Regions from separate parts of the Halomonas sp. HG01 genome, predicted to be linked through region 3. Evidence: riboswitches for the same ligand, from Rfam matches in the RefSeq annotation. Region 3 holds a riboswitch; each other region holds the start of a gene.
The links. Region 3 has a riboswitch for thiamine pyrophosphate ahead of thiM (hydroxyethylthiazole kinase). Riboswitches for the same ligand answer to the same signal wherever they lie in the genome.
Positions count from the first base shown of each region.

Region 1: another riboswitch for thiamine pyrophosphate. It lies ahead of UN84_RS01720 (sodium:solute symporter); the one in region 3 lies ahead of thiM (hydroxyethylthiazole kinase).
Region 2: another riboswitch for thiamine pyrophosphate. It lies ahead of thiC (phosphomethylpyrimidine synthase ThiC); the one in region 3 lies ahead of thiM (hydroxyethylthiazole kinase).

Region 1 is NZ_CP022134.1:369,592-380,158, forward strand. It holds gene UN84_RS01705 (YbaY family lipoprotein) at 357-707, shown strand; gene UN84_RS01710 (hypothetical protein) at 916-1,665, shown strand; gene UN84_RS01715 (hypothetical protein) at 1,791-2,468, opposite strand; TPP riboswitch at 2,582-2,694, shown strand; gene UN84_RS01720 (sodium:solute symporter) at 2,684-4,072, shown strand; gene ilvD (dihydroxy-acid dehydratase) at 4,142-5,830, shown strand; gene UN84_RS01730 (hypothetical protein) at 5,924-6,595, opposite strand; gene UN84_RS01735 (XRE family transcriptional regulator) at 6,688-7,053, opposite strand; gene glaH (glutarate dioxygenase GlaH) at 7,266-8,237, shown strand; gene lhgO (L-2-hydroxyglutarate oxidase) at 8,339-9,535, shown strand; gene UN84_RS01750 (TAXI family TRAP transporter solute-binding subunit) at 9,728-10,567, shown strand, end outside.
Region 2 is NZ_CP022134.1:2,558,850-2,569,416, reverse strand. It holds gene UN84_RS12250 (heavy metal translocating P-type ATPase) at 1-1,980, shown strand, start outside; gene thiC (phosphomethylpyrimidine synthase ThiC) at 2,053-3,942, opposite strand; TPP riboswitch at 4,019-4,138, opposite strand; gene tenA (thiaminase II) at 4,332-5,000, opposite strand; gene mdoH (glucans biosynthesis glucosyltransferase MdoH) at 5,340-7,253, opposite strand; gene UN84_RS12230 (glucan biosynthesis protein) at 7,240-8,796, opposite strand; gene UN84_RS12225 (lysophospholipid acyltransferase family protein) at 8,945-9,877, opposite strand; gene UN84_RS12220 (DUF4870 family protein) at 9,881-10,261, opposite strand; gene UN84_RS12215 (VOC family protein) at 10,376-10,567, opposite strand, start outside.
Region 3 is NZ_CP022134.1:2,073,290-2,083,856, reverse strand. It holds gene hglS (2-oxoadipate dioxygenase/decarboxylase HglS) at 1-207, shown strand, start outside; gene UN84_RS09880 (sulfite exporter TauE/SafE family protein) at 298-1,071, shown strand; gene UN84_RS09875 (HD domain-containing phosphohydrolase) at 1,201-4,188, shown strand; gene UN84_RS09870 (serine hydrolase) at 4,227-5,636, shown strand; gene UN84_RS09865 (DMT family transporter) at 5,728-6,603, shown strand; gene thiE (thiamine phosphate synthase) at 6,683-7,303, opposite strand; gene thiM (hydroxyethylthiazole kinase) at 7,293-8,111, opposite strand; TPP riboswitch at 8,144-8,246, opposite strand; gene UN84_RS09850 (hypothetical protein) at 8,295-8,585, opposite strand; gene UN84_RS09845 (ATP-binding protein) at 8,696-10,057, opposite strand; gene UN84_RS09840 (response regulator transcription factor) at 10,054-10,567, opposite strand, start outside.

The sequences.
Region 1 (10,567 bases), 1.7 Mb from region 3:
TCGGGAGAGGCGGGGCCGTCGTGGTTGGGGCGGCTTGCCCGGTAGACGGTACGGCGTTCGGCGCCCGGGGGATTCCATGACCCGGGTCATGTCAGGCCTCCCGCTTGCTCTGGCGGTACGTGGAAACCTTGCTAACTTGATGGAGTGTCGACGGGAATGAACCCGCCTTGGCGCCACGGGCCTATCCGGGGTGACGCGGCCAGCGGTGACGAGTCTTCTCTCCGCCCTGGTACATGAAGGAGTCATCAATGAGATCGAAAAACGGAATCGCGGCAGTGACCGGTCCCTGGATGATTGGCACTCTCGTCCTGTTGCTGGCGGCATGCAGTCAGCCACAGAGGGCGGGGGAGTCGTCGATGCAGCAGCCGGACAACTCCCTGATGCGGGTCATCAGCGGCGAGGTGTGGTATCGCGAGCGCATGGCGCTGCCCCCGGGAGCCGAGGTCATCGTGACGCTCGAGGATCAGTCGCGCGCGGATGCGCCCGCCACCGTGCTCACCGATTACACCTACACCGTCGAGGGCGCCCAGCCCCCTTATCCGTTCCGGCTGGTCTATGATCCTCAGGCCATCGACGAGCGCATGACTTACGGACTGCGGGCACGGATCGTTCACGACGGTGGGCTGCTGTTCACCAGTACGGAGCACGTCGATCCCTTCGCCGGCGAGGCGGCCGACCCCGTGCGCATCAGGGTCTCGCGGCAGTAAGCGTTGCTGGGGCCGGGGGAGATTTCCCCCCTCGCGAGTTTCCTTCGGCTTTGGCTCTGCAGGTGCGCCAGCGAGCCATCCGTGGGGCATCACGGGTGCCACGTCTGCGGACATGAAACGTGCCTGCCTGCTGTGGGCATGCCTATCCGGGCATGGGGAAAGAAAACCGGAGACCAGGGAGCCACGGATGCTTGCACGAAATGCACTGATGATCGCCACCTTCTTTGCCATGTTTTCCCCGGGGATAGCCAGCGCTCAGCAAGATGGCCTGGGCTCGGAAGCCAATGATCCGACGGCCTCCGTCATGGCCTTCCAGCTGCAGGACTTCTACACGTACCGGTACCACAACCTCGACGACGAGGACGGAAACCGCATGCAGTTCCGCGCCGCCATTCCGTTCTCGCTGGGCGACTCCAGCAACATCTTCCGGCTCACCGCGCCTTACGTGGCCGACTCGCCGAATGACTCGAGCGGCTGGTCCGACATGACACTCTTCGACCTGGTGACCTTCGACCGGTCATGGGGGCGATTCGGCGTGGGTGCGGTAGCGCTGTTGCCGACCGGGGAAGACGGCCTGAGCGCCGAGAAATGGGGCCTCGGTCCCGCCGTGGGCTTCGTGGCCAGCCAACCCTGGGGGATATGGGGGCTGTTCAACCAGAACGTGTTCACGGTGGCGGGAGACGACGACTACCGCGACGTGAATATCTCGATCGTGCAGCCGATCGTGAACTACAGCCTCGGGAATGGCTGGTCGGCGGGGGCCTCCGACATGTCGATCACCTATGACTGGGAGCAGCATGATTGGGTGAGCCTGCCCCTGGGCGTTGCGCTCAACAAGCTGGTGAGGATTCAGGAGTATCCGGTGCAGTTCACGGCCAGCTATGAGCACAACTTCTACGACGAGGGGGTGAGCGCCTCGGACACCCTCAACCTCACCGCGAAGCTGCTGTTGCCTTGAACGGCAGCGGTGAGTAGGGGGCCGCTGGTCGCCTCCGAAGCGCTAAAGATCAATGACGTCTCAGGCGATCCTGGCCCCTTCCATGGAAGCTTCTGCCTCCTCCTGAGGCCCCGCTCCGGTATCGCCTAGGGGCGGATATGGGCCATCTCCAGCAGCTCGCTCAGCGGTTCCAGCTGGCCCACGTGCAGCACCAGCACGCACTCGCCGGGTTCGTCGGCGGCGGGGCGAACGATGGCGAATTCGCCTTCCTCCAGATGGAATTCGTGGATCTCGCGGCTGCCCTCGGGCGTATTGCAGCGGATCGAGCGGTAGGCCTCGTCCTCGCCGTAGGTCAGGCGGTGATAGACCTTGAAGAAGGTATAGAGCGACAGGCCGCGGGGAAACGCCGGCCAGCGGGCCGGGTTGTCTCGAGTCTCTGAGTCGACCTCGAGGCCGTCGGCCTCGGCGCCGGCGATGGCACTGGCCAGCGGCTCGGCGAGCAGGCTGTCGGCCTCGCCCGGCAGCGGGGCGAGACGGTCCAGCGCCTGCTGGTAGCGCTCGGCGATCGCACGCAGGTCGGCCGTCTTGCCCAGCGCATGGTCGCCATGTCGCAGGTCTTCGGGGGCGCAGCCGCCGTTCTCCCAGCCGTGGATCACCCTGAGCGTCAGTCGCCCTTCGCGCATCGGCGCCTCCAGCAGCGCCTGGAGGGCGATGCGCAGGTGCAGCTGGCGCTCGGGGACGCCGTTGTCGAAGGCGGCGTAGGGCTCGGCGAAGATCCGGTGCAGGCAACCGGGGGCGTGTTCCTTGGCTTCGGTAAACGGCATGGCGGGGTCCGGGCTGGTTGTTCGAATGGCGGGAAGGATGTGTCATGCTGGCGTGGCAATCCGGATATCGGCCATTTTGGCCCTGTCTTGAGGATCGCCACTACTAATCCATTCACTGTCGCCAGGGGAGTCTCGCCGGCATCGGCGGGGCTGAGAGAGCGTGCGTCGCTGACCCTGGAACCTGATCCGGTTCACACCGGCGGAGGAAGTGCGACATGCCTTATCTGACGTCAGCCGTGCTTGGCGCGGCGCTTTTGTGTTTCACCGTTCTGGGCCTGCGTGCCCGCCGGGCCGACGGCCCGCTCGACGACTACGTTACCGCCCGCAACTCCCAGTCGGCCCCGACCCTGGGGCTCTCCTTCCTGGCCTCCGGCATGGGGGCCTGGATCCTCTTCGCGCCGCCCGAGATCGGCGCCTTCGTCGGCCCGCTGGGTCTGGCCGGCTATGCCATCGGCTCGGCGCTGCCGTTCATCGTGCTCGGCGCCTTCGGCCCGGCCATCCGCCGTCGCCTGCCGGAGGGGCGCAGCATCGGCGAGTACGCCGAGGCCTGTTTCGGCGCCGGCATCCGCCGCTGGGTGGCGCTGGTCTCGGTGCTGTACATGGGCTGCTTCCTGGCCGCCGAGCTGACCGCCATCGGCGCCATCACCGGGCTGCTGTCGGACGTCCCGGTGGCGCTGGTGGTGGTCGGCGTGGCGGTGGCGACCCTGCTCTACACCGCGCTGGGCGGGCTGCGTGCGAGCCTGGCCACCGACCGCTGGCAGGCCTGGCTGCTGCTGGCCCTGCTGGGGGTGGTGGGCGGCGTGGCGCTGGCCCGGTTGCCCGAGCTGCCGGCCGAGGCCGCGCTGCCGTCGATCCCCGCCGCGGATGCCCTGTCCGTGGCGCTGACGCTGGTGATCGCGGTGACCGCGGCCAACCTCTTCCATCAGGGCTACTGGCAGCGGGTGTGGGCGGCCCGGGACGACCGGGCGCTGGGGCGCGGCGCCTGGCTGGGCGGCGGCATCACCGTGCTGGTGGTGGCGGTGGTCGGCGGCCTCGGCATGCTGGCCGCCATGGCGGGCGTGTCGCTGGGCGAGCCGCCGATCCCGTTCTTCGCGCTGCTCGCCGAGGCGCCGGGCTGGCTGGCGCTGCCGGCGCTGGTGCTGGCGGTGACCCTGGTGGCCTCCAGCGTCGATACCCTGCAGAACGGCATCGCCTCGCTGGTGGTGGCCGGCAGCGGCCGTCGCGGCCTGTCGCTCAGGGCGGCGCGGTGGGTCACCGTGGCGCTGATGGTGCCGGTGGTGGCGATCGCCCTGCAGGGGCTCTCGGTGCTGCGACTGTTCCTGATCGCCGATCTGCTGTGCGCGGCCATCGTGGTGCCGGTGCTGCTGGGGCTGTGGGCGCGGATGAGCGCCATGGCGGCGCTGGCCGGCGGTCTCGCCGGGCTGGCGGGCGCGGTGCTGCCGGGGTGGGTCGCCTCGGGCAGTGCCCTCGATGGCCTGCTGGCGGCGAGCTTTCCCGACGGGGTGCCGACCCTGCCGCCCTTCCTCGGTGCGCTTCTGGCCTCCAGCGCGGTGGCGCTGCTGGTGGCCTGGTGGCGCCCGGCCGCGGTGCGGCGTACGGCCTGAACGGTTGCCAGGCCGGCGGATGACGGCCACCCTCTGAAGGTCATCCCGACCTGACGGAGGAGCCGCGCCATGAGTGACACGCCACAGGATCCCCGCCGCCGCCATTCCGCCCCGGTGGTGGACGGCGTCGGCAAGTCGGCCAGCCGCGCCATGCTGCGCGCGGTGGGCTTCAACGACGCCGACTTCACCAGGCCCCAGGTGGGCATCGCGTCCACCTGGAGCCGCGTCACGCCCTGCAACAGCCATATCGGCGAGCTGGCCGAGCAGGCCAGCGCCGGCGCCGATGCGGCCGGCGGCAAGGGCGTGATCTTCAACACCATCACCATCTCTGACGGCATCGCCAACGGCACCGAGGGCATGAAGTACTCGCTGGTGTCGCGGGAGGTGATCGCCGATTCCATCGAGACGGTGGCCGGCTGCGAGGGCTTCGATGGCCTGGTGGCCATCGGCGGCTGCGACAAGAACATGCCCGGCTGCCTGATCGGCCTGGCGCGGCTCGACCGGCCCAGCGTCTTCGTCTACGGCGGCACCATCCTGCCCGGCGAGGGGCACACCGACATCGTCTCGGTGTTCGAGGCCATGGGCGCCCACAGCCGCGGCGATCTCGACCTCATCGACGTCAAGCGGATCGAGGAGACGGCGATTCCCGGGCCCGGTGCCTGCGGCGGCATGTACACCGCCAACACCATGGCCTCGGCCATCGAGGCGCTGGGCATGAGCCTGCCCGGCAGCTCGGCGCAGAACGCCGTGTCCCAGACCAAGCGCGACGACAGCCGGGCGGCGGGGGAGGCGGTGCTGACCCTGCTCGAGCGCGACATCACGCCCTCGGACATCATGACCCGCGAGGCCTTCGAGAACGCCATCACCGTGGTGATCGCCCTGGGCGGCTCCACCAATGCGGTGCTGCACCTGATCGCCATGGCCGACGCCATCGGCGTGTCGCTTTCCCTCGACGACTTCACGGCGATCGGCAAGCGGGTGCCGGTGCTCGCCGACCTGCGGCCCAGCGGCCAGTACATGATGAGCGAGCTGGTCGAGATCGGCGGCATCCAGCCGCTGATGAAGACCCTGCTCGACGCCGGGCTGCTGCATGGCGACTGCCTGACCGTGACCGGCGCCACCCTGGCCGAGAACCTGGCCGAGGTCGTGCCTTACCCCGAGGGGCAGGCGATCATCGCGCCCCTCGAGGCGCCGCTGAAGGCCCAGAGCCACCTGCGCGTGCTGCACGGCAACCTGGCCCCGGAGGGCGCGGTGGCCAAGATCACCGGCAAGGAGGGCACGCGCTTCTCCGGCCGGGCCCGGGTGTTCGGCTCCGAGGAGGAGGCCCAGGCGCGCATCAACGACGGCAGCGTGGTGGCCGGCGACGTGGTGGTGATCCGCTACGAGGGGCCCCGCGGCGGGCCCGGCATGCGCGAGATGCTGACCCCGACCTCGGCGATCATGGGGCGCGGACTCGGCAGCGAGGTGGCGCTGATCACCGACGGCCGCTTCTCCGGCGGCAGTCACGGCTTCGTGGTCGGCCACGTGACGCCGGAGGCCTTCGACGGCGGCCCCCTGGCGCTGCTCGAGGATGGCGACACCATCACCATCGATGCCGAGGCCGACACCCTCGATGTCGCGCTCACCGTCGAGGAACTCGAACGACGCCATGCCGCCTGGCAGCGGCCGGCGCCGCGCTACACCCGCGGGGTACTGGCCAAGTACGCGCGGATGGTCAGCTCCGCCTCGACCGGGGCGGTGACCGACCGCCCCGACTAGCTCGCCCCGGCAGGGCCCCGAGACGCGACGGCGCCGCCCCGAGGGGCGGCGCCGTTCGTGCTTTCGGGCAGGGCGTGCCCTGCGGCCGTCGGCTTACTGGGAGAGCGCCTGGTTCATCATGTCTTCCATGCTCATGGCGTCCTCGGGCAGCTCGAAGGCGCTTGCCGCTGGGGCCTCGTCGGACAGCGAGGCGATGCGGAAGCGGTCGCCGAAGCGCAGCATGCCGAGCCCCTCTTCCTCCAGCGCCGAGGCGATCGGGTCGGATTCGCCGGTCATGGTGCGTTGATAGGCGTGGAAGGCACGCATCAGCTCACGTACCTGATCGTCGTCGCTCAGCACCAGGGTGTCGTCATGGGCGTTGCCGGCCTTGTCGGTCCACGTCAGCGCATAGACCTCGCCCTCCAGGCCGGCGATGATCTCGCGTTCGCCGGTGGCCTCGAGCCGTTCGACCGAGTCGGCCTGCTGGCTGGTCACGCCGGCCATGGCCTGATCGCCGCCCATGCTCTCGGCCATCTGCTTGAGGCGGGCCATGTCCATGACCAGGGTCTGGCCCTGCATCCGGGTGACCATGTAGCCGTTGCCGTCCTTGAGCAGCATGAAGCCCGCCTGGGCCTGCCGGGGGAAGTCCATGCGCAGGTCATCGCCCGCCCAGCGGACTTCCATGGTGGCGGTGCCCTGGTCGGAGCGGCTCTCGAGGGTGGCCTGGCCATCGGCCAGGGCGGGCAGCGAGGCGGCCAGCAGCAGGCCGGTCACGAGGTGGCGCATCGGGATTCTCCCTGATCTCTCGAATCCATGAGGTGGAAGGGCCGGCGAGACCGGCCCGGGCCCAGTGCGCGGGCGAGCGGGTCGCCTGACGGCTAGGGCGGCGTGAGTTCGTGGTCGATGGTGCTGCGCAGTGCCTGTAGCTCGTCGAGGGTGAGCTGCTCCAGGCGTCCGGCGAGAAGGTCGCTGATCTTCTGCATCGGCAGGCCCGCGCGACGGGCGATCTCGCGGTTGCCGAGATCCGATACGGCGATCAGCCGAGTGATGATGCGCATGAGGCGCGTACGTTGTTCCAGGTCCCTGACGTCGAGGTCAGGGCATCGTCGCGGAGGGTCGAGGATTTCCGCGTTGGATGGGCTTGCCGTGCTCATGATGCTCCACAGGACAGAATCGACCGCTACAGCATGAAGCCTTTTGACGCGTTTCGCCAGTGGTCGAAAGGCGGATGGCGCAAGATTCATTGCCCGCTGAATCGGCCGATGGCGGGGATGGCAAGGCCAGGGGCGGACAGGGCAAAGCGCGGTCTCCGATGCGGTTGAATCCCCGGTGTTTTTGGTCTGTGGTCGGAATGTCCGGGCGCGGGGAAGATGCAGGGACGACGGGAATTTGTTGATGTTTTATAAAAATGTCGATATTTTTGATTCATCGACCCTCGACGCCCTGGAGCCTCCCGATGACCGCGCTGACCCGGATCCCCGAACTCGCCATGCCGCTGCCCGCCGACCTGCAGGGCTTCACCCTGACGCCGTCGGCCCAGTCGCCGCGCCTGCTGCAGATGACCTTCTCCCGCGAGGTGGTCACGGCCTTCGTCGAGGCCGTGGCCGAGTGGCCGGTGCAGGCACTGGAGTACAAGTCGATGCTGCGCTTCCGGGTGGCGAAGCTCCTCGACGACCTGTGTGGCAACACCCTGCAGCCGGTGCTGATCAATACCCTGGTGGACCGCGCGACCGGCGGACTGCAGGTGGTGCCCGAGGGCCTGGACGACGTGGCCCAGGCCGAGGAGATGGTCAAGTTCGCCACCGCCGTGGCGCACCTGATGGGGCGCTCCAACTTCGATGCCATGAGCGGCCAGTTCTATGCCCGCTTCGTGGTCAGGAACGTCGACGAGTCCGACAGCTACCTGCGCCAGCCGCATCGGGTGATGGAGCTGCACAACGACGGCACCTTCGTCGAGCAGGACACCGACTACGTGCTGATGATGAAGATCGACGAGCGGCACATGCAGGGCGGCGACTCGCTGCTGCTGCACCTGGACGACTGGGAGGACCTGGAGCGCTTCTATCGCCATCCGCTGGCGCACCGCGGGATGCGCTGGGCGGCGCCGCCCAGCAAGAACGTCGCCAAGGACGTCTTCCATCCGGTGTTCGACGTGGACCGCGAGGGGCGGCCGATCATGTCCTACATCGACCAGTTCGTGCAGCCGAAGGACTTCGAGGAGGGCAACTGGCTGTGCGATCTCTCCGAATCGCTGGAGGGCAGCGCGGCGACCCTGTCGGTGCCCAACCCGGTGGGTAGCTTCCTGCTGATCAACAACCACTTCTGGCTGCACGGCCGGGACCGCTTCACGCCGCACCCGGAGCTGCGCCGCGAGCTGATGCGCCAGCGTGGCTATTTCACCCATGCCGCGACGCGTCCCCAGCGTTGAAGCGGGCGGCGACGTCGAATCGCGCCCTGAGAGTATAAAGGGGCATGACCGGGCCACGCCGTCTCCGCGGCGTGGCCCTCGCTCATCGCAACGAGGACGGCATGTACGATTTCATCATCATCGGCGGAGGCATTCTCGGCATGTCCACCGCCATGCAGCTCAAGCAGGCCTATCCGGATCGCCGGATGCTGGTGCTGGAGAAGGAGCATGAGCCGGCCTGCCACCAGACCGGGCACAACAGCGGCGTGATCCACGCCGGGGTCTACTACACCCCGGGCAGCCTCAAGGCGCGCTTCTGCCTGGAGGGCAACCGCGCCACCAAGGCCTTCTGCGACGAACACGGCATTCCTTACGCCAGCTGCGGCAAGCTGCTGGTGGCCACCAATGACCTGGAGATGCAGCGCATGCAGGCGCTGTGGGAGCGCACCGAGGCCAACGGCCTGGAGCGGGAGTGGCTGTCGGGGGGCGAGCTTAAGGAGCGTGAGCCCAACATCACCGGCGTCGGCGGCATCTTCGTGCCGTCCAGCGGCATCGTCGATTATCGGGCCGTGACCCGTGCGATGGCGGCCGAATTCGAGCGGATGGGCGGTGACATCCGCGTTGGCGCCGAGGTCACCGGGCTCCAGGAACGACGCCAGGAAGTGGTGGTGACGACCGCTGCCGGCGAGTTCAGCGGGCGCTATCTCGTGACCTGCTCGGGGCTGATGGCCGATCGCGTGGTGCGCATGCTGGGCCAGGACCCGGGGTTCACCATCTGCCCCTTCCGCGGCGAATACTACCGGCTGCCCGAGCGTCACAATGCCATCGTCAATCACCTGATCTATCCGATTCCGAACCCGTCGATGCCGTTTCTCGGCGTGCACCTGACGCGCATGATCGACGGTTCGGTCACCGTGGGGCCCAACGCCGTGCTGGCCTTCAAGCGCGAGGGGTATCGCAAGCGCGACGTCTCGCCGGTCGATCTGGCGCGGATGTTCACCGATCCCGGCATCCTGCGGGTGCTGGGGCGCAACCTGCGCCCGGGGCTCAAGGAGATGAAGAACTCGTTGCACAAGCGTGGCTACCTGGAGCTGGTGCGCAAGTACTGCCCGAGCCTGACCCTCGATGACCTGGAGCCCTATCCGGCCGGGGTACGTGCCCAGGCGGTGTCGCGGGACGGCAAGCTGGTCGACGACTTCCTGTTCGTCAACACGCCACGCACGGTGAACGTGGGCAACGCCCCGTCGCCGGCGGCCACCTCGGCGCTGCCGATCGGTGCGCATATCGTCGGCAAGGTGAAGGAGCTGGTCGGCGAGTGAAGGCGTCGTTGAAAGGCGGACCCTGGCCTGCGCGCAGGAAGCGCTAAAGTAGTCGCCGTATCGACGTTGGTGGTGTGGCCCCGCCGCGCGGGGACTGCTAGCGTTTTTCCAGGCGCGCCGGCCAGTTATCGACCGAGCCGGCATCGCTCGAACAAGCACAACAATTCCCTCGAATCGTCTGTAGGAGGCTTCATGAGCGCACTCAAGACGGCCCTCGCCGCCACTCTGCTGGTGGCGGCCCCCGCGGCCCTGGCCCAGCAGCAGCTGTCCATCGCCACCGGCGGCACCGGCGGCACCTACTATCCCTACGGCGGCGGCCTCGCCGAGCTGATCAACGAGCACGTCGAGGGCTTCGACGCCGTGGCCGAGGTCACCGGCGCCTCGGTGGAGAACATGGGGCTGGTCTGGCGCGGCGACTCCGACCTGGCGCTGGCGCTGGCCGACACCGTCTATCAGGCCTACAACGGCACCGGCGACTTCGAGGGCCGTCAGCTCGAGAACATCCGCGCCCTGGCGTCGATCTACCCCAATGCCGTGCAGATCGTGACCATGGCCGATTCCGGCATCGAGTCGCTCTCCGACCTGGAAGGCAAGGTCGTCTCGGTGGGCGCACCGGGCAGCGGCACCGAGATCAACGCCAGCACCCTGCTGGAGGCCAACGGCATCACCTACGACGACATCGACGCTCGCCGCCTCAACTTCAACGAGACCGCCGACGCCATCCGCGACGGCGACATCGACGCCGGCTTCTGGAGCGTGGGCCCGCCCACCAGCTCGATCATGAACCTGGCCACCACCCGCGACATCCGCCTGATCGGCCTCTCCGACGAGGAGATCGCCAACGCCCAGGCCGAGGAACCGGTGTTCGCCGCCTATGAGCTCAAGTCCGGCCTCTACGAGGGCATGGAAGAGGCGGTGCAGACCATCGGCATCCCCAACGTGCTGGCGGTGAGCAGCGAGATGGACGAGGAGCTGGCCTATCGGATCACCCAGACGCTGTTCGAGCACACCGATCAGCTGATCGCCATCCAT
Region 2 (10,567 bases), 490 kb from region 3:
TGTGCCGGGCGCGATCATGCCGATCATTTCCGTCGGGGTGATGACGCCTCGCCCCGGCGCTGGCATGCCACCGCCAAGGGGCGGCTGGTGCTGGCCACCGGGGTGGCGCTCGGCGTGGCCACGCTGCTGCGCTTCACCGTCGGAACGGAGGTGGCCCACTGGGCCTTCCTGGCGGCCTGCCTGATCGGACTGGCGCCGGTCGCTCGCCGTGCGGTGAGTGCGGCGCGGGTCGGCATGCCGTTCACCATCGAGATGCTGATGACCCTGGCCGCCGGCGGTGCGCTGATCATCGGCGCCGCCGAGGAGGCGGCCATGGTGGTGCTGCTGTTCGCTATCGGCGAGATCCTCGAGGGCGTGGCCGCGGACCGGGCCCGCTCGGGCATCCGCGCGCTGGCCGATCTGGTGCCACGCGAGGCACGCCTGGAAGTCGCCCCCGGCGAGACGCGCACGGTGGATGTGGCACATCTGGCGGTCGGCCAGGTGGTGGTGGTGCGCCCCGGCGACCGCATCCCCGCCGACGCCACCATCCTCGAGGGCCGCTCGTCGATCGATGAGTCGCCGGTGACCGGCGAGTCGGTGCCGCGGGACCGGGGCGAGGGCGACGAGGTGTTCGCCGGCTCGATCAACCATGACGGCGTGCTGCGGCTGCGCGTGGCCCGGTCGCCCGAGGACAACACCATCGCACGCATCATCCGGCTGGTGGAGGAAGCCCAGGAGGCGCGGGCGCCCACCGAGCGCTTCATCGACCGCTTCAGCCGCGTCTACATGCCGGCGGTGGTCGGCCTGGCGGTGCTGGTCGCGGTGGTGCCGCCGCTGGCGTTGGGCGGCGAATGGGGCGAGTGGACCTATCGCGGCCTGGCGCTGCTGCTGATCGGTTGCCCCTGCGCGCTGGTGATCTCGGTGCCGGCATCGATCGCCTCGTCGCTCTCCAGCGGCGCCCGGCACGGGCTGTTGCTCAAGGGCGGTGCGGTGATCGAAGCCGCCGCCCGCACCGAGGCGGTCGCCTTCGACAAGACCGGCACCCTGACCGAGGGCCGGCCGCGGGTGACCGATGTGGTGCCGGCAAGCGACGCCGTGGCCGCGCAGGACGTGATCGCCCTGGCCGCGGGCCTGGAGCGCGACGCCAGCCATCCGCTGGCGCAGGCGGTGGTCGCCCATGCGGAGGCGCAGCAGGTCGCGGCCTCAAGGGTCAGCGAGGCCCGGGCGGTGCCCGGGCAGGGCGTCGAGGCGCTGATCGAGGGTCGCCGGGCCTTCGTCGGCGCGCCGCGCCACGTGGCCGATCGCGGCACGCTGGCCGAGGCGCTGGCCGCGCGAATCGAGGAACTCGAGGCCGAGGGCAAGACGGTGATCGTGGCGGTCGAGGACGGCGTGGCGCTGGGGGCCATCGCCCTGCGCGACGAGCCGCGGCCCGATGCCGAGGCCGGCGTGCAGGCGCTGTCGGCGCTGGGCGTGCGCTCGGTGATGCTGACCGGCGACAACGATCGCACCGCCGCGGCCATCGCCGGGCGCCTCGGCATCGAGCGTCGCGCCGGGCTTATGCCGGAGGGCAAGGTCGAGGCGATCCGTGAGCTGGCCGGCCATGAGCGGACGATGATGATCGGTGACGGCATCAACGACGCCCCGGCGCTGGCCAGCGCCCAGGTGGGCGTGGCCATGGGCTCGGGGACCGACGTGGCGCTGGAGACCGCCGACGGCGCGCTGCTGCGCAACCGGGTGGGCGACGCGGCGGCGCTGATCCGGCTGGCGCGGGCGACCATGGCCAACATCCGCCAGAACATCGCCATCGCCCTGGGGCTCAAGGGGCTGTTCCTGGTCACCACCGTGCTCGGCATCACCGGGCTGTGGCTGGCGATCCTGGCCGACACCGGCGCCACCGTGCTGGTCACGCTCAACGCCCTGCGGCTGCTGCGCTTCGCGCCGGGCGATCGTGACTCGACGGAAGACGACGCGGCCGTTGCCGCCTCGCCCGCGGCAAACTGAATTAGCCTGGCGGCCTACAAAAACGCCGCGCCGGCTGATTGCCGGCGCGGCGTTCTGCATCAAGGCGTGAGGTCAGACCTCCTTGTACAGCTCGGCGCCCTCTTGGCGGAACTTCTCGGCCTGCTCCTCCATGCCCTTCATCACAGCGTCCTGGTCGCCGTCGAGGCCCTTGTCCTTGGCGTAGTCGCGGACCTCCTGGCTGATCTTCATCGAGCAGAACTTGGGCCCGCACATGGAGCAGAAGTGCGCCACCTTGGCCGAGTCCTTGGGCAGGGTCTCGTCGTGGTATTCCCGGGCGGTGTCCGGGTCGAGGCCCAGGTTGAACTGGTCCTCCCAGCGGAACTCGAAGCGCGCCTTCGACAGGGCATTGTCACGGCGCTGGGCGGCCGGGTGATCCTTCGCGAGATCAGCAGCATGCGCGGCGATCTTGTAGGTGATGATGCCGGTCTTGACGTCGTCCTTGTTGGGCAGGCCCAGGTGCTCCTTGGGCGTCACGTAGCAGAGCATGGCGCAGCCGTACCAGCCGATCATCGCCGCCCCGATGCCGGAGGTGATGTGGTCGTAGCCCGGCGCGATATCGGTGGTCAGCGGCCCGAGGGTGTAGAAGGGCGCCTCGTCGCACTCGCGGAGCTGCTTGTCCATGTTCTCCTTGATCAGGTGCATGGGCACGTGGCCGGGGCCCTCGATCATCACCTGGACGTCGTGCTCCCAGGCGATGCGGGTCAGCTCGCCGAGTGTCTCGAGCTCGGCGAACTGGGCCTCGTCGTTGGCGTCGGCCACCGAGCCCGGGCGCAGGCCGTCGCCCAGCGAGAAGGCGACGTCGTAGCGCTTGCAGATCTCGCAGATCTCCTCGAAGTGCTCGTAGAGGAAGCTCTCGCGGTGGTGGTAGAGGCACCACTTGGCCATGATCGAGCCGCCGCGGGAGACGATGCCGGTGGTGCGTCTGGCGGTGAGCGGCACGTAGCGCAGCAGCACGCCGGCGTGGATGGTGAAGTAGTCGACGCCTTGCTCGGCCTGCTCGATCAGGGTGTCGCGGAACACCTCCCAGGTCAGGTCCTCGGCCACGCCGTTGACCTTCTCCAGCGCCTGGTAGATCGGCACGGTGCCGATCGGCACCGGGGCGTTGCGGATGATCCACTCGCGGGTCTCGTGGATGTTCTCCCCGGTGGACAGGTCCATGATGGTGTCGGCGCCCCAGCGGATGCCCCAGGTCATCTTGTCGACCTCGTCCTCGATGGACGAGGTGACCGCCGAGTTGCCGAGGTTGCCGTTGATCTTCACCAGGAAGTTGCGGCCGATGATCATCGGCTCGGATTCCGGGTGGTTGATGTTGTTGGGGATGATGGCGCGACCCGCGGCCACCTCGTCGCGCACGAACTCAGGCGTGATCTCCTCGGGCAGGCGGGCGCCGAAGGCCTCGCCCGGATGCTGGTGGCCGAGGAGGCGCTCGACCTCCTCGCTGCCCATCGTCTGACGCTTCTGGTTTTCCCGAATGGCGATGAATTCCATCTCGGGGGTGATGATGCCCTGGCGCGCATAGTGCAGCTGGGTGACGTTCTTCCCTTCCTTGGCCCGGCGGGGCGTGCGGGTCAGCTCGAAGCGCAGCGGGGCGAGCATGGGATCGTTGGCGCGGCGGCGGCCGTACTCGGAGGTCGGCCCGTCGAGGAACTCGGTGTCGTCGCGGGCCTCGATCCAGGCGCGGCGCAGCTCGGGCAGGCCGCGGCGCAGGTCGATGGTGGCCTCGGGGTCGGTGTAGGGGCCGGAAGTGTCGTAGACCAGCAGCGGTGGGTTTTCTTCATCTGCGCCGGAGGTGCGGGTCGGCGACAGGCCGATCTCGCGGAAGGGCACGCGGATATCGGGCCGCGAGCCTTCGACGAAGACCTTGCGCGAGCCGGGCAGCGGGGCCACGGCGGCCTCGTCGACGCGGGCGCTCTCGTTGAGGAAATGGGTGGTCTTGCTCATGGTCGTGCTCCCTTGGCTTGAGTGGTTCGTCAGGGAGGACCGTCGGGGAGGACAGGGGCGGCCGGCGCCGAGGCGCCGCCGCGTGTCGCTTGATCCCTACGCTGGTCCTAGCCAGTTCAGGTTCAACGGGATCCATGCTTGGGCGCCTCGCGCCGCATGATCTCAGCCGTCTTCAACGGCACCCCGTCAAGCGTGGTGTGCCCGCTGTGGTGGCGGGCCTTATTGCATCATGTTGTCTGTTTGGTCCGGGCTCGCCGCAGAGCCGGGGAAGGCCGAAGAGGAGGTCCTACGCCAGGGATGGCGTCGGTAGCGTACAGGGAAGTATTCACAGCGCCTCCTCTGAGGCCTTCCCCGGCGATTCCTGTCTCAACGGCCAGCTTGCCGCTAAATCAGTCCGCGCGATCCAGGCCCATCTGCCAGAAGTCGATCTCCAGCCGGGTGGCGTCGCGGAACAGTCGCGCCAGCTGGTCGAAGCGCGCCGGCGTCACCTCACTGAGCCGCGCGTCCAGCCAGGCGATCTCGGCGTGCATCGCCTGCTGGAACTCGTCGCCCCGATACATGGCGATCCAGGCGTCATAGGGGTTGGCGTCGCCGCGCACGGTGAACGGCTGCGCCTCGAGCCAGTTGGCGATCTCGCCGTAGCCCACCAGGCAGGGGGCCAGCGCCACGCGCAGGTCGAGCAGGTCGCCGCGGCTGCCGGCGTCGAGCACGAAGCGGGTGTAGGCCAGGGTGGCGCGGGCCTCGGGCAGCGCCGCCAGGTCGTCTTCGGTGATGCCCCAGTCGCGGCAGAAGCCGCGGTGCAGGTCCAGCTCGACGTCGAGGATGGTCTTCAGGCCGTCGAAGGCCTGGCGCAGCTCGTCCAGGTCGCGGCTCTTGTAGGCGGCCAGGGCGTAGGCGCGGGCGAAGTGGATCAGGAACAGGTAGTCCTGCTGCAGGTAGTGGCGGAAGGCGTCCGCCTCGAGCGTGCCGGCGCCCAGGGCGCGGACGAAGTCGTGCTCGGTGTAGGCGCGCCAGTCGGCCTGGCAGGCGGCGGTGAGATCACTGAAGCGACGGCCCATCTTGCCTCCGATTCCGATGAGAGCGGATGCCGTAGGGTGCGCACGGGCGTAGCGGAGGCGGTGAGGGAGAGCCGGGGCACAAGGAGGGCGCGCCGGCCCGCCGCCTGATTCCCTACGCCGGTTCACGTGCGGCGCGTGCCACACCCACCCGGATCAGGTTCCACGGGACCAGCGCTGGGCTCTGTCTCGAACGTGTCGAGCACGAACCTGCGCCATCTCAGCCGGTTCCACCGGCACCCCGTCAAGCGAATGGGCCGAGTCTAGCAGCTTGGCGGGCGACGAACACCCCTCTCATCCCCCTTGTCATCACTCCTGTCGTCATCCCGGACGCCGCGACGATCACTTGCCCTGGACGGCGCTCGCCTCGGCGCTCGACGTCCGCGCCCAGTCGCCGCCGAAGGACTGGATCGGCATCTCGCAGGGCCGCTCGGCCGGCGGTGCGGCGGGATCGCCGGCCGCCTCGAGATCCAGCGGCGCCGGCTCGGCCTCGAGCACCGCCGGCGGGGCGGTCTCGCCGGGCACCAGCAGCAGGCCGCGCCGGCGCAGGCCATGCCCGATCGTCAGGCTGCTGCTCCAGCGCACCAGCGGCGCGGCTAGCATCAGCCCTAGCCATACCGGCGTCAGCCACCAGAAGAAGGTCGGCGTGGCCCACCAGGTCACGCCCGCCCAGCAGAGGCCGACCAGGCTGCCCGGCCAGGTGTGACGCAGCGCCTCGCGCCAGGGCAGGGCGCGCCCCTCGCGCGACTGCGGGTTCCAGGCCACGGTGAGGCCGCTGAAGACCTCGATCACGAAGCGGCTGTGGAAGACCATCATCAGCGGCGCGATCAGCATCGCGAACAGCGCCTCCAGCAGGGCGCTGGCGACCAGCCTGCCACGCCCGCCGTAGCGGGACGGCGCTCGGCACAGGGCCAGCACTACGCCCAGCAGCTTGGGCGTCAGCAGCATCGCCAGGGTGCCGCCGAGCAGCGGCATGATCAGGTTGGGTGGGGCGATCGGCCAGTCCGGGAACAGCTGGGCGTCGGAGGTGAAGAAGTTGGGCGCGATCAGGGCGCGCAGCAGGGCATCGGCGGTGCTGACCGCGAGGATCGCCAGCCAGATCAGCGACGACAGGTAGGCCAGAGCGCCGCACAGGAAGTGCACCCGGCTGACCATGTGCAGGCCGCCGGCGCCCAGCAGGCGCAGGTGCTGCAGGTTGCCCTGGACCCAGCGGCGGTCGCGCTTGGCGTAGTCGAGGATATGGCTCGGCATCTCCTCGAAGCTGCCGCCGAGGTCGGTGCGCATGCGCACCTCCCAGCCGGCGCGCCGCAGCAGCGCGGCCTCGACGAAGTCGTGGCTGAGGATGTCGCCGCCCAGCGGTGGGCGTCCGGGCAGCTCGGGCAGGCCGGCATGCCGGATGAAGGGCGCCACGCGCAGGATGGCGTTGTGGCCGAAGTAGTTGGCGGCGTCGGACTGCCAGAAGCTCAGCCCGGCGGCCAGCATCGGCGAGTAGACCGCCGCCGCGAACTGGTTGGCGCGCCCGAAGAGGCTGTCCTGGCGCACGGGAATCGGCACCGTCTGCAGCAGCCCGAGGCGCGGATTGGCCTCCATCTGGGCGATCAGCTCATGCACGGTATCGCCGCTCATCACGCTGTCGGCGTCGAGCACCAGCATGAAGTCGTAGCGCTGCCCCCAGCGTTGGCAGAAGTCGCCGAGGTTGCCGGCCTTGCGGCCGGCGTTGCTGTCGCGATGGCGGTAGTGCAGCCGGCAATGGCCGGACAGCCGCCGCTGCAGCGCCGCCATGACGGCCTTCTCCTCGGCCACCACGGCCTCGTCGGTGCTGTCGCTGAGCACGAAGGCCTCGATGTGCCGGCGCTCGGTGATCGGCGGCAGGTCCCGGCAGGTCGCCTCCAGACCCGCGGCGACCCGCTCGACGTCCTCGTTGTGGATCGGCATCACCAGGGCGGTGCGCGAGCGGGCGTCGTCGGGCGGCCGGGGCGAGCCGGCCAGGGCCAGGCTCAGCGGGTCGCGGCCGGCGAGGCTCAGGACGAAGCCGATCAGGCCGCTCCAGAAGGCCACGGCGATCCAGCCGAAGGTCACCGCGAACAGCGCCAGGACCGCCAGCTCCAGCGGGGTCAGGCCGCCGACGTGGAGGATGCGGAACATGGTCCACACGCCCAGGGCGGTGGTGGCGGCGATCAGCAGGGCGACGGCCCAGCGGCGGGTGCGGCGCCAGGGAATGGGCGCCGCGGCGTTGCGGGAATCAGCGGCGCTCATCGGGATACCAGACATAGTTCCAGGTTTCTGTCAGCGGCTCGCCGTGCAGGGTCAGGGCCAGGCGCATGTCGGCCGGTGTGCCGTCTTCCGGCGCGAGCCGGAAGCTGGCGCGCCAGGTGTCGTCGGGCAGGCGCTGGACGCGGGGTTCGATCAGCTCGCCGCTGGAGGTGGTCAGGCGCGGCTCCACCGTCTGGTCGGCCTCGAGGCCGTCGAGGGTGGGCCCCTGGAAGTCGACGATGAAGACGCGCTGGCTGGCGGGCGGCGGATCGTCCTGCCCCGGCGTGGCGCCCCAGCCCTGGCGCGAGCGCAGCACATGGGCGAGTCGCTGATCCGGCGGCGTGGCGCCGAGGGTGCTCAGCCGGTAGCGGAAGGTCCGCGACTGCCCGGCCTCGAGCGGTTGCTCGGGGATCCAGTAGGCGGTGATGTTGTCGTTGGCCTCGCTGTCGGAGGGGATCTCGACCAGCTCGACGCGGCCCTGGCCCCAGTCGCCCAGCGGCGTGACCCATTCGCTGGGGCGCGTCTCGTAGCGGGCCTCGGCGTCCAGGTAGGCCTCGAACCGGCGCGGCCGCTGGATCAGCCCGAAGCCCCGGGGCGAGGTGTCCTGCAGGCTCGACATATGCAGCGTCTCGGGATTGCTCAGCGGGCGCCAGATGCGCTCGCCGTCGCCGGTCTGCATGGCCAGGCCGCTGGAGTCGTGTACCCGCGGGCGATAGTCGTCCGCCGGGTAGTCGCCGAGCCCGCCGTGCATGTACATGCTGGTCAGCGGCGCGATGCCGAGCTTGGCCACGACCTCGCGGGCGAACAGCCGCGCCTCGGTCTCGACCGTGGTCGGCTCGCCGGGAGCGATCTCGAAGCGGTAGGCGCCGGAGAGCGACGGGCTGTCGAGCAGGGCGTAGACCGTCAGATGCGTGTCCTCGGGGCCGGGCTCGACCAGCCAGAACTCGCGAAAGGCGGGGAACTCCTCGCCGCGGGGCGCGCCGGTGTCGATGGCCAGCCCGCGGCTCGAGAGGCCATAGCCCTGATCGCGGCCGATCATGCGGAAATAGGAGGCGCCGAGAAACACCATGAACTCGTCGCGATAGTCGCCGCTGTTCAGCGGGTAGTGCAGGCGGAAGCCGGCGTAGCCGAGATCGCCGAGGGCCTCGGCGTCGAGATCGGCCAGCCCGGCGGCCTCGTCGTCGTAGCGGAAGCGCGATGGGTCGAAGGGCAGCGGGCTGACCTCGCCGTCCTCGTCGACCAGGTTGAGCACGACCGGCTGGTCGTAGAGGAAGCCGGGATGGAACAGCTGGACCTCGAACAGGCCGTCGTCGTGCCAGACGGCGCGGTCGGGGCGGAAGCGGATCTGGCGATAGGCGTCGTAGTCGAGCTCGGTCAGCGCCGGCGGCAGGTCGGCGTCCGGTGCCTCATAGGGCGCGTCGGCCAGGCGCTCGGCGCGGTCGGTGACGCGGTCGAACAGCCCCTGCTCGGCGGCGGGTTCGGCGCTGGCCTCCATGGCCAGCGTCGTCCCCAGCGAGAGGGCCAGGAAACGGAACAGCGATGTCATGTGGTGACTCTCCTTGGAATCCCGCCGGCATTCCCTGCGCGAGCCGGTCCAGGGGGTCTTGTCGTGTTATGGGTATCGTTATCGTGAAAGCGTACCGGGGTTGGTCAGTGCGCCGCCGGGATGGTTCCGTCCCGCGGCGCCGAAGGGGTTACTTGTAGACGCGGAAGCGCTTCCAGTCGGCGCGGCCCTCGAGCTCCTCGGGGGTCTTGCGATAGCGCTTGTATTCCCACTGGTACTGGACCGGGTCCAGGGCGATGGCGGCCTCCACGCAGGCGTTCACGCCGGCGGCCGAGGTGGTCTCGTCGCTCGAGTAGACGCGCTCGTCGGCGGCCAGGAAGTGCAGCGCGAAGCCGCGGCCGCGAACGCGCTTGGCCACGCCGGTGACGACCCGGGCCTCGGTGCGGGCCACCAGCTTGGGCAGCAGGGTGGCGGTATAGGCCTGGCGGCCGAAGAAGGGCGCGAACACGCCGCTGCCCCAGCTCGGCGTCTGGTCCGGCAGGATGCCCACCGTCTCGCCGCGCTTGAGCGCCTTGAGCAGCGCCGCCACGCCGCGCGGATTGGTCGGCACCAGCTCGGCCCCGCGCCGCTCGCGGCCGCCGCGGATGATCGGGTCCAGCGGAGCGAGCTTGGGCGGCTCGTACATGGCGGTGAAGGGGAAGTGCCCGGACAGCCAGAAGTTGAGCACCTCCCAGTTGCCGAAGTGGGGTGCCAGCACGATGACGCCTCGCCCCTCGGCGCGGGCCTCGTCGAGCAGCTCGCGGCCGTGGACCTCGAGAATGCTGGCCTCGACCCGGTCCGGCTCGCCCATCCAGGCCAGGCCCAGCTCGAGCATGGTGGCGCTGGAGTGGACCAGGCTGCGCCGCGCCAGGCGGCGGCGCTCGGCCTCGGGGCGGTCGGGATAGGCCTGGGCCAGGTTGATGCGGGTCACCCGGCGCTCGCGCCGGCTGCCGAGCTGCACCAGCGGGCCGGTCATGCGCGCCAGGCGCCACAGTGAGGCCGGCCGCCAGTTGGCGAGGGCGCGCCACAGGCCGGCGATCAGCCGCGCCTGAAAGCGCCCCTGGGTGTGTTGCGTGTCGGCCATGGATCAGATCAGCCAGGTATCGACGTTGTCGGGGGCGCGCTTCTCCTGCAGGCCCTTGAAGCCCTTGACGCAGCGGATGATCATCCACACCGCCAGCGCGATCAGCAGCGGGAAGCCGATCACGACCAGGGTCAGCAGCGAGGCCAGGGCGGCATAGACGAGGCCGATCCAGAAGGTGCGGATCTGGTAGCGGTAGTGCTCGTCGAGCCAGGCCGGGCCCTTGCCGCGGTATACGTAGGCGATCACCACGCCGATGATGCCGGTGAAGCCCACCACGAAACTGGCCAGGTAGAGGGCGTAGACGACCATGGCCATGGTGGTATCGGGGGTGCGGGCGTCGTCGGCGACCACGGCGTCGTGGCGCGCGGGATCATGCTCGTTCATCGGTCGTCCTTGAAAGCGTGGATATCGTGCCGCTCATGATACTGGCCTGGGATGGCGATGCCAGCATGGCGCCTTCAGCCAGGCCGAGAGCCTTCGGCGATGTTGCCTGATCCCTCAGCGCCTGGGGCGGCTGATCTCGAGCAGGTTGCCGTCGGGGTCGCGCAGGTAGAGCGACTCGATCTCGCCGGTGGCACCCTGGCGGCTGACCGGCCCCAGCTCGACCTCGATGGAGAGCGCCTCGAGGTGGCGCTGGACCTCGTCGAGGGGCAGCTGGCTGCGCAGGCACAGGTCGAGGCTGCCCGGGGT
Region 3 (10,567 bases):
ATCACCTACGAGGACTTCCTGCCGGTCAGCGCGGCGGGCATCTTCCAGTCGAACCTGGGCGACGGCGACGGCGAGGCCTACGCCGGCCACGCCAACCGAGCGGCCTTCGAGGCCGACCTGGGGGCGGCGGTGACCGACGAGCTCAGCCTCTACGCCGAGCGGGAACGCGCCTCGCTGGCCGCGGTGCGCGAGGCGCTGGCCGGCTAGCGGTCGACGATGAATAAGCCGGGCGCCGCCTTGCCTCGCGAGGGCGGCGCTCGGCTATGATGGGGTGTCGCCCATGGACCGGGACCCCGCATGCCGCTGCTGTCTGTTCTCGATACGCTGTCGCCGCTGTCCGGCGGCCTCGACCTCACGCTGATCCTGCTGTCGGTGCTGACCTCGGCCTTCACCGCGGCCTTCGGTGCCGGCGGCGGGGTGCTGATGATCATGGCCCTGGCCCAGGTGATGCCGGCGGCCGCGCTGATTCCGGTGCACGGCATGGTGCAGCTGGGGTCCAACGTCGGCCGCGTGTGCATGACCTGGCGCCACCTCGACCGCGCCACCCTGCTGGCCTTCCTGCCCGGGGTGGCGCTCGGTGCTCTGGCGGCCGCCTGGCTGCTGATCCGCCTGCCCGCCGGGGTGCTGGAGCTGTGCATCGCCGCCTTCGTGCTCTTCACCCTGTGGGGCCCGGGGCTGCCCGGGCGCGCCCTGGGCCGGCTCGGCACCCTGATCGTCGGCGCGGTCACCACCCTGCTCTCGAGCCTGGTGGGGGCCAGCGGCCCGGTGGTGGCGGCCTTCATCAAGCAGCGCCAGGAAGGCCGCCTGGCCAAGGTGGCGACCTTCTCCGCCTGCATGGTGGCCCAGCATCTCACCAAGGCCTTCGTGTTCGGCGCCGCCGGCTTCGTGTTCCATGACTGGCTGGGACTGATCCTGGCCATGGTCGCGGCGGGTTTCGTCGGCACCTGGCTGGGCCTGAACCTGCTGAAGCGGCTTTCCGATCGCCGCTTCGACGACCTGTTCCGGCTGGTGCTGACGCTGCTCTCGCTGCGCCTGGCCTGGCTCGGCGCCGCGCGTCTCTGGGGCGGCTGAGCGGCGCGTCCGAGCCGCACGTTGAAAGGCGTTCCCGCAAGGCGCCGTCATCCTCGGCGGACTTGGCGTATCTTGAAAGGCAGCGCCGGCACCTCGTCGGCGCCTGAATCGTCGCTGCCGAGGCCACCCATGCGCCGTTCCCTCTCCCTTCGCGCGCTGACCGCCGTGTCCATCGTCGGCCTGATGCTGATCGTGGCCGGGGTGCTGCTGTGGCATGGCGTCCGCGGTGCCGACAAGCTGATGGTCCGCGCCGTGGAAGACACCGGCCGCCAGCTGGCCGTGACCACCGAGGAGCGGGCGCGGCGGCTGATCGATCCGGCCCGGGTGGTGGTGACGCTGCTGGCCCAGGACGACCTGGCGTCGCGCCAGCGGCTCGTCGATCGCCTGCGGCACCTGCCGCTGCTGGCCGCCTCGCTGGAGGCGCACTCGGCGGCCAGCGCCGTCTACGTGGGCTATGAGGACGGCGACTTCCTGCTGCTGCGTCCGGCCGGGCGGGTGCCGCAAGAGCGGCTGCCCGAGGTGCCCGACGCCGACGAGGCGGCCTATCTGGTGCAGGCGGTCGACCGCGATGCCAGTGGCAACGCCCAGGCCGAGTGGCGGCTCTACGACCGCGACCTGAACCTGCTGGGCCGGCGGCTCCAGCCGGGCGACGCCTTCGATCCCCGGGAGCGGCCCTGGTATCGGCGGGCGATGGCGGCCAGCGGCGCCTGGCTTACCGAGCCCTATGCCTTCTTCACCACCCGCGAGATCGGCATCACCCTGGCCCGGCGCAGCCGCCACGGGCGCGCGGTGGTGGGGCTGGACGCCTCGCTGGCCGATCTCGGCAGCGAGATGGACGCGCTGGGCATCACGCCCGGCACCCGGCTGGCGGTGGTGTCCCGCGACGGCCGGCTGCTGGCGCATCCCGACGTGGAGGCGCTGCTCGCCGAGCATGGCGGCTCGCCGCGGCTGGCGACGCTGGATGAACTGGACGACCCGGCGCTGCGGCGGCTCGGCCGCCTGACCCGGGACGAGGGCGCCTCGCTGGGGGCCGCGGCCCCGGGCGAGGCGGCCTCCGACGACGACGCCTTCGGCGCCTCGGCCCGCTTCCGGGTCGACGGCGAGGACTGGTTCGGCATGCGGCTGCCGTTCCGCATTCCCGGCGTGGAGCCGGCCACGCTGCTGATGGTGGTGCCAGAGCGCGAGCTGCTCGCCGGCACCCGTGAGCTGCTGTGGCAGCGCTCGCTGGTGGCCGTGCTGCTGGCCCTGGCGCTGCTGCCGCTGGGCGTGTGGGTCGGCCATCGGCTCAGCCGCCCGCTGAACGCCCTGGCCGAGCAGGTCCGGGCGCTGGGCGATTTCGACTTCTCCGCCTGCCGCGGGGTGCGCTCGCCGGTGCGCGAGGTGCAGCAGCTGAGCGGCGCTCTGACGGGCATGGCCGAGGGCATCGCGGGCTTCCAGCGCATGACCCGCACGCTGAGCCGCGAGCCGCGGCTGGACACGCTGCTCGCCACCGTCCTCGAGGACCTGCTGAACATCACCGACAGCCGCCACGGCGCCATCTACCTCGAGGACGAGAGCGATCCCACCCGCTTCGCCTGCGAGGCCGAGCAGGGCCAGGGCGATCCCGACGATCCGCTGCCGGCGTGCCTGACCCTGAAGGCCCCCGACGAGAGCGGCATGGCGGCGCTGGAGCGCCGGGCCGCGGCCAGCGGCTATCTGGTGCAGCCGCTGTGCAATCGCAGTGGCCATCGCATGGGGCTGCTGATACTGGCGCTGCGCGCGTCGGGATCGGGCGGCGATCGTTCCTGGCGGCGCTTCGTCGAGGAGCTCTCCGGCGCGGCGGCGGTGGCCATCGAGACCCGCCGCCTGCTGGAGGGCGAGAAGCGCCTGCTGGACGCCATCGTCGAGCTGATCGCCGGAGCCACCGACGCCAAGTCGGCGCATACCGGCGGCCACTGTTCGAGGGTGCCGCAGCTGGCCGAGATGCTGCTGGAGGGCGCCCACCGCTCGACCAGCGGCCCCTTCGCCGACGAGACGCTGGATGACGACCGTCGCACCGCCTTCCACCTGGCGGCCTGGCTGCACGACTGCGGCAAGCTGACCACGCCCGACGAGGTCATGGAGAAGGCCACCAAGCTGGAGGCCCGCTACAACCGCATCCACGAGATCCGAACCCGCTTCGAGGTGCTGTGGCGCGACGCCGACGTCGCCTACTGGCGCGGGCTCGCCGAGGGCGGCGACGAACCCGCGCTGGTCGAGGCGCGACGGCGCCGGCAGGCCGAGCTGCAGGAGGCCTTCCGGCTGGTGGCCGAGCTCAACCGCGGCGGCGAGGCGCTCGACGAGACTCGCCTGGCGCGGCTCGAGGCGATCGCCGACTGGCGCTGGTGGCGCCACTTCGACGACCGCCTCGGCGTGTCCGAGGAGGAGGCCGGGCGCCTGGCGCGCGAGCCCGAAGCCCCGCCGCCCGCCGAGGAGCGGCTGCTGGCCGACCGCCCGCGGGACCGCCTCGACTGGGCCGTCGCGCCGCCGCCGGTGGCCGAGGGCGACCCGCGCAACCGCTGGGGCTTCGCCATGCAGCCGCCCGAGGTGGCCGGCGACCAGGGCGAGCTCTACAACCTGCGGGTGGCCCGCGGCACGCTCAACGACGTCGAGCGTTTCCGCATCCAGGAGCACATCGTCCAGACCATCATGATGCTCGAGTCGCTGCCCTGGCCGGCACACCTGCGGCGGGTGCCGACCATCGCCGGCAACCATCACGAGCGCATGGACGGCCGGGGCTATCCGCGCCGGCTGGTGCTGGCCGAGGCCAGTCTGGAGGAGCGCATCATGGCGGTGGCCGACGTGTTCGAGGCGCTGACCGCCGCCGACCGGCCCTACAAGCCGGGTCTGACGCTGTCGCGCTCGCTGTCGATCCTGGCCGGCATGGCCCGCGACGGCCATCTGGATCCCGACGTCTTCGTCCTGCTGCTCGACAGCGGGGTGTGGCGCGACTACGCCGAGCGCTTCCTGGCGCCGGCGCAGATCGACGAGGTGGACATCGACGCGCTCAAGAACGAGGCTGGATGTCCGACAATGAAAAGTGGAAATGGCGCCTCGGGCCGCGTTTCGCCCTGTACAGGGCAGGCCCCTGGGTCATAATGCACTTATAAAGCGCGTCATTCTTCAGGGGAACACCGATGCTGCCGACTCCGATTTCCGGCTGGCGAGTGAGTCTGCTCGCCGCCCTCGTCATGGCCAGCGTGCTGCTGGCACCGCTCGCCCAGGCCGAGAATCCCCGCTATGCGGGCATCGTCATCGACGCCGACTCCCACGAGATCCTCTACGCCGAGAACGCCGATGCGCCGCGCTATCCGGCCTCGTTGACCAAGATGATGACCCTCTACATGCTGTTCGAGGCCATCGAAGGGCGCAGCATGAGCCTGGGGCAGCCGCTGCCGGTGTCGCGGGCGGCGGCGGCCATGCCGGCCACCAAGCTCTATCTCAAGCCGGGCGACAGCATCCCGGTGGAGACCGCCATCGAGTCGCTGGTGGTGCGCTCGGCCAACGACGTGGCGGTGGTCGTCGCCGAGGCGCTGGGCGGCAGCGAGCGCCACTTCGCGCGGATGATGACCGAGCGCGCCCGCGAGCTCGGCATGCGCCACACCACCTTCCGCAACGCCTCCGGCCTGCCGGACGACGCCCAGGTCACCACCGCCCGCGACATGGCGGTGCTGGCCCGTCGGCTGATGCTCGATTTCCCGCAGTACTACCACTATTTCTCGCTGCAGGACTTCACCTGGCGCGGCAACACCTACCGCGGCCACAATCGCCTGCTGGCCAACTACCCGGGCGCCGACGGCCTCAAGACCGGCTTCATCCGCGCCTCCGGCTTCAACGTCGCCACTTCGGCGGTGCACGGCGGCCGGCGCATGCTCTCGGTGGTGATGGGCGGCTTCACCGCCGCCTCCCGCGACGAGCACATGGCCGACCTGCTGAACCGCGGCTTCGCCCGCGCCGCCCTGGCCGACGGCCACGGCTGGCTGGCCCGCACCGAGATCGCCGACGAGCGCCTGATGCCGCTGCCGGGCCGCACGCTGCCGCCGGCCGGTCAGATGCTGGCGAGCCGCGACAGCGCCGCGCCGGCACCGGCCGCGACGGTATCCGCCCGGGCGCCCGAGCCGGCCTCGACGCCGGCGGCCAGCGAGCCGAGCCGCGCCGCCGCGCCGGGGCCGGTGGTACAGGAGGTCGCCGCCCCCTCGCCGGACGAGGCGATCGTGGCCTCGGCGCCGAGCGCCGACGCGGCCGTCGGCGGTGCGGCGGAGGCGGATCCGCTGACCGCGCTGATCGACCGCGACGAGCGGACCGGCGGCTGGGGCGTGCAGGTCGGCGCCTTCAGCGACGCCGATCACGCTCGTCGCCTGGCCGACCGCGCCGCGGCCCGACTGGCCGCGGAGCTGGATGACGCCCGGGTCGACGTGCCCTGGGTGGCGCAAGCCGGCGTCTACCGGGCGCGGTTGGTCGATCTGGGCGAGCGCCAGGCCCGCAGCGCCTGCCAGCGTCTCCAGTCCCAGGGCATGGACTGCATGGTGGTCCAGGCCTCGCTCTGACCCTCGGTTCCGGCCCCTCTCACCGCCCCGACGGTCAGGCCGTCGGGGCGGTGTCGTTTCCCCTCCCTCGACGCGCGCACGGAGGCGCTGCATGGCTCCCTCTCTGAAAGGCATCCTGTTCATGTGCGGCGGCGTGCTGTGTCTGGCCCTGGGCGATGCCCTCACCAAGTGGCTGGGCGCGGTGCATTCGCCGCTGCAGATCATCTTCTTCCGCACCCTGGTGTCGCTGCCGCTGATCGTGCTGATCGCGCGCTTCAATGGCGGCCTGCGCACCCTCGGCACGCGGCGTCCGGGCGTGCACCTGCTGCGCGGCCTGATCTTCACCGCCACCATGATCACCTTCATGTGGGGGCTGGTGCTGCTGCCGCTGGCCACCGCCACGGCGATCGCCTTCGCCGCGCCGCTGTTCGTGACGCTGCTGTCGGTGCCCTTGCTCGGCGAGCGGGTCGACCGTCCGACCTGGCTGGCCACGCTGCTCGGCTTCGTCGGGGTGCTGGTGGTGGTGCGGCCCGGGGCGGCCGGTTTCCAGCCCGCCATGCTGGTGGTGGTCGCCGCGGCGCTGTTCTATGCCCTGACCATGATCACCGCGCGCCGCTACGGCGAAGGGGAGCACCTCTGGGCCATGGTCTTCTACACCACCCTGGTGCCCTGCCTGGCCGCCTCCCTGACCCTGCCCTGGGTCTGGCAGGCCCCGGCGCCGCTGCACTGGCTGGGCTTCCTGGGCGCTGGCGTGCTCGGCGTCGGCGCCATGGTGGGCCTGACCCAGGCCTTCCGCTACGCCCCGGCGGCCATTGCCGCGCCCTTCGACTACACGGCACTGCTGTGGGCGACCCTGCTGGGCTGGGGCTTCTGGGGCGAGATGCCCGACCCCTGGGTGTTCGCCGGCGGCAGCCTGATCATCGCCAGCGGCCTGGCCATCGCCTATCAGGAGCGGCGCGTCGCGCTGAACCGGCGGCCTTCCCTGTGACGCAGGTCGCGTCGGCGACCCGGCGGCCCCGCGCTCTTTCGCGCGGGGCCGCCTGCGTTCGGGGCTGGCCGTTCAGGCGTCAGCGGTGGAACGGCGGGAAGGCGCGGGCGGCGGCCTCCGGGTCCGGGGTGCCGCAGATCGCCGAGACCACCGCCAGGCCGCCGGCACCGGCGCGGCGCACCGCCTCGACGTGCTCGACCTTGAGCCCGCCGATCGCCACCGTGGGCAGCGGGCTGGCGGCGGCCAGCGCCGCCAGGCCGTCGACGCCCAGCGGCGCGGCATGGTCCTGCTTGGTGGCCGTGGCGAACACCGGGCCGAGGCCCAGGTAGTCGAGGCGCCCGGCGTCCAGCCGTGCCAGCTGTTCGTGGGTCTGCACCGAGAGGCCGAGGATGGCGTCCGGGCCCAGCGCGGCACGGGCATCGGCGACCTCGCCGTCGTCCTGGCCGATGTGCAGGCCGTCGGCCCGACTGGCCAGCGCGACCTCGAGGCGGTCGTTGATGATCAACGGCACGCCGCTGCCGGCCAGGGCAGCCTTCAGGCGCCGGGCCAGCGGGATCATCTCGGCGTCGGCGGCGTGCTTGTCGCGCAGCTGGACGACGCTGACGCCGCCGCGCACCGCGGCCCGTACGGTCTGCTCCACGCCGAGGGCGGCGCACAGCTCGGGGTCGGTGACCAGGTAGAGGGACAGATCAAGGCGCATCGGTGAGCTCCAGGTGGATACGGTCGGCCAGCGGCGTAGCGAGGGTGTCGGGATCGAGGGCATAGAGGGCGTCGAGGAAGGCCACGGCGAAGCTGCCGGGGCCGGCGGCGGTCTCGGCGGCGATCTCCCCGGCCGCGGCGTAGGCGGTCAGCGCCGCCACCGTGGCCTCGAACGGATCCTCGGCGCCGGCCAGGAAGGCGCCGACCACGCCGGTCAGGGCGCAGCCCATGGTGGTGACGCGAGGCATCAGCGCATGGCCGCCGCAGACCCGCGTCAGGCGTCGGCCGTCGGTGACCAGGTCGACCTCGCCGGTGACCGCCACCACGGTGGCATGCTCGCGGGCCAGCGCCACGGCGGCGCGCTCGGCGCTGTCGGCGCTGTCGGTGCTGTCCACGCCGCGCCCGCCGCCGCCCTGTCGGGCCAGCGCCAGGATCTCCGAGGCGTTGCCGCGGATCGCGGTCGGCCCCAGCGCCAGCAGCCGGGCGCCGGCCTGGCGACGAAAGCGGGTGGCGCCCACCGCCACCGGGTCGAGCACCCAGGGCGTGTCGGCGTCATTGGCGGCGCGGGCGGCGTCGTCCATGGCGTCGAGCCAGTGGGGCGAGAGGGTGCCGATGTTCAGCGTCAGGGCGGTGGCCAGGCCGGCGAACTCGGCGGCCTCCTCGCGGGCGTGGACCATGGCGGGCGAGGCGCCCAGCGCCAGCAGCGCGTTGGCCATGAAGTTCATCGCCACGTGGTTGGTGATGTTGTGAACCAGCGGGGTGGTGCGGCGCACGCGCGCCAGATGCGGCGCGGGATCGAGGGAATGCATCGGGCCTCCTGGCGACGGGAGGCGCGGCCACCGAGGGAGCCGGCACGACTCCCTCCGCCGGCATTATCCGGGTCAGGTAGTGAGGGTGCCTCTCAGCCGCGGCGGATCATCGCCCCGGCGCCCCTGTCGTCGGGCCTCACTATCGCCCTTCGTCCGATGCATGTAAAGCCGGCGGGCGTCGCCTCAGGCGGCCAGCTGGAGCACGGCCAGGGTCAGCAGGCTGGCCTGGGAGACGCTCTGGAGATCGGCGCTCATGCCGTTGCCTTCCTCCTCGGGTTCGAGGCGCATCGCCGCGTTCAGGGGGCGAAGCAGCAAGGCGGCGCCGGCGGCCAGGGCGACCAACGCCAGCGGCAGGCTACCCACGCCCCAGGGGCTGATCAGCCATTCGACGACGAGCAGCAGCACGCCGCCCAGGGCCAGCCACAGGGGGCGGCGCAGGGCGGCGTCGAGAGAGGTCGGGGGCATGGCGTGCATGTCGATGTCTCCTTTCCGGTTGTCGTTGGGCGATTCAGCCCACCACCGTAACGGCGTTGGCTTAAAGTCGGCTTACACCAACGCTAAGGGAGCGACATGACGATGCCGTGTCAGGCGCGGGGCAGCCGCACGCTCACGCGCAGCCCGCCGCCGGGGGCGTCGCCCAGCGTCAGGCGGCCGCCGTGGCGCTGTACCAGACGGTCGACGATGGACAGTCCGAGGCCGGCCCCGGCTCCCGCACCGCCGCGGTGGAAGCGCGCCAGCGCCTGCTGGCGGCCGTCCTCGGGGATGCCGGGACCGCTGTCGTCCACCCGCAGCACCAGCACTCGCTCTTCCGCCGTCAGTGCCACGTCGATGCGGCTGCCGGCGGGGGAGTGACGGATGGCGTTGCCGACCAGGTTCTTGATCAGGGTGGTGACGGCGCCGGGCTCGGTGGTCAGCGCCCAGTCTGCCGCCTCGTCGGCCTCCAGGTGCAGGCTCTGGTCGTGGTCGGTGGCCAGCGGCATCAGCTCGGCCAGCGACTCGCGCACCTCGTGCAGCAGGTCGATGCGCTGATCCGGGGCGCCTTCCTGCTCCGGGTCCAGGCGTGCCAGGGTCAGCAGCTGGCCGACCAGCCGGGTGGCGCGGGCCAGGCCGTCGCGCAACAGGGTCAGCGCCTCGCGCCGATCCGCCGGATCCTCGGTGGCCAGGGCGTTCTGGGCGTGCAGGTCGAGCACCGTCAGCGGGGTGCGCAGCTCGTGGGCGGCATCGGCGATGAAGCGCTTCTCGCGGGCCCGCAGGGTGCGGATCCGCGCCAGCAGGCCGTTGAGGGCGCCGACGATGGTGGCCAGCTCGCGGGGCAGTGGGTCGTCGGGCAGTGGGTTCAGGCGCTGGGGGTCGCGGGCTTCGATCTGGGCGGCCAGCCGTGACAGCGGCCGCAGCCCCCAGCCGATCGCCCACCACAGCAGTACCGCCAGTGCCGGCAGGCCCACGAGGTCCGGTACCAGGGTGCGCAGGGCGATGCCCCGGACCAGCTCGCCGCGCACGTCGCCGCGCTCGCCGACCAGCACCCGCAGGTCGTCGCCGCCGAGGACGAAGACGCGCCACTCGCGTCCGTCCAGGGTCGCGTCGCCGTAGCCGGCACGACGCTCGGTGAACGGCGCGGTCGGCGCGCCGGCGGAGCGCAGCAGCAGCCGCTCGTCGCGCCAGACCTGGAAGGCCACCTCGCCCTCGTAGCGGTGGCCGCCGTCGGTGCCCGGCGTGTTGCGGCGCAGGGCGTCGTCGAGGCTCGCCAGCAGCGCCTCGCGCCGGGCCTCGGGCAGCGGCGTGCGCACCAGGCCTTCCAGCAGCCGGGCCTGCTGGGCCAGGCGGGCGTCGAACAGCGCCGCCACTTCGCGGGCGGCGTCGCGATAGCTGGTCACGCCGATCGCCAGCATGCACAGCGCGACCACTAGCAGCGCGATGCCCAGGGTGCGGCGGCGGATGGAGCTCATGGGATCCTGTTCCCGGGTGCCTCGTCCGCCGGGGCCTTGTCCATGATGTAGCCGATGCCGCGCAGGGTGCGGATCAACTCCGGGGCCAGCTTCTTGCGCAGGTGGTGAACGTGGACCTCGATGGCGTTGCTCTCCACGTCCTCGTCCCAGCCGTAGAGCAGGCGGGCCAGGGTGTCGCGGGTGAAGGCGTGGCCCGGGTGGCTGAGGAATTCCTGCAGCAGGGTGAACTCGCGGCGCGACAGCGTGACCGGCTGGCCCTGGTAGGTGACGCGGCGGTTCTCCGGGTCGAGCACCACGCCGCGGTGGCGCAGCTCGCTGCTGACCAGGCCCTGGCTACGGCGCAGCAGGGCGCGCAGCCGTGCCTTGAGCTCGTCGACCTCGAAGGGTTTGGTCAGGTAGTCGTCGGCCCCGGCATCCAGGCCCTGGATGCGCTGCTCGATGCCGTCGCGGGCGGTCAGCACCAGCACCGGCACGCGATGGCCGCCGCGGCGCAGCCGCGTGAGCAGGTCG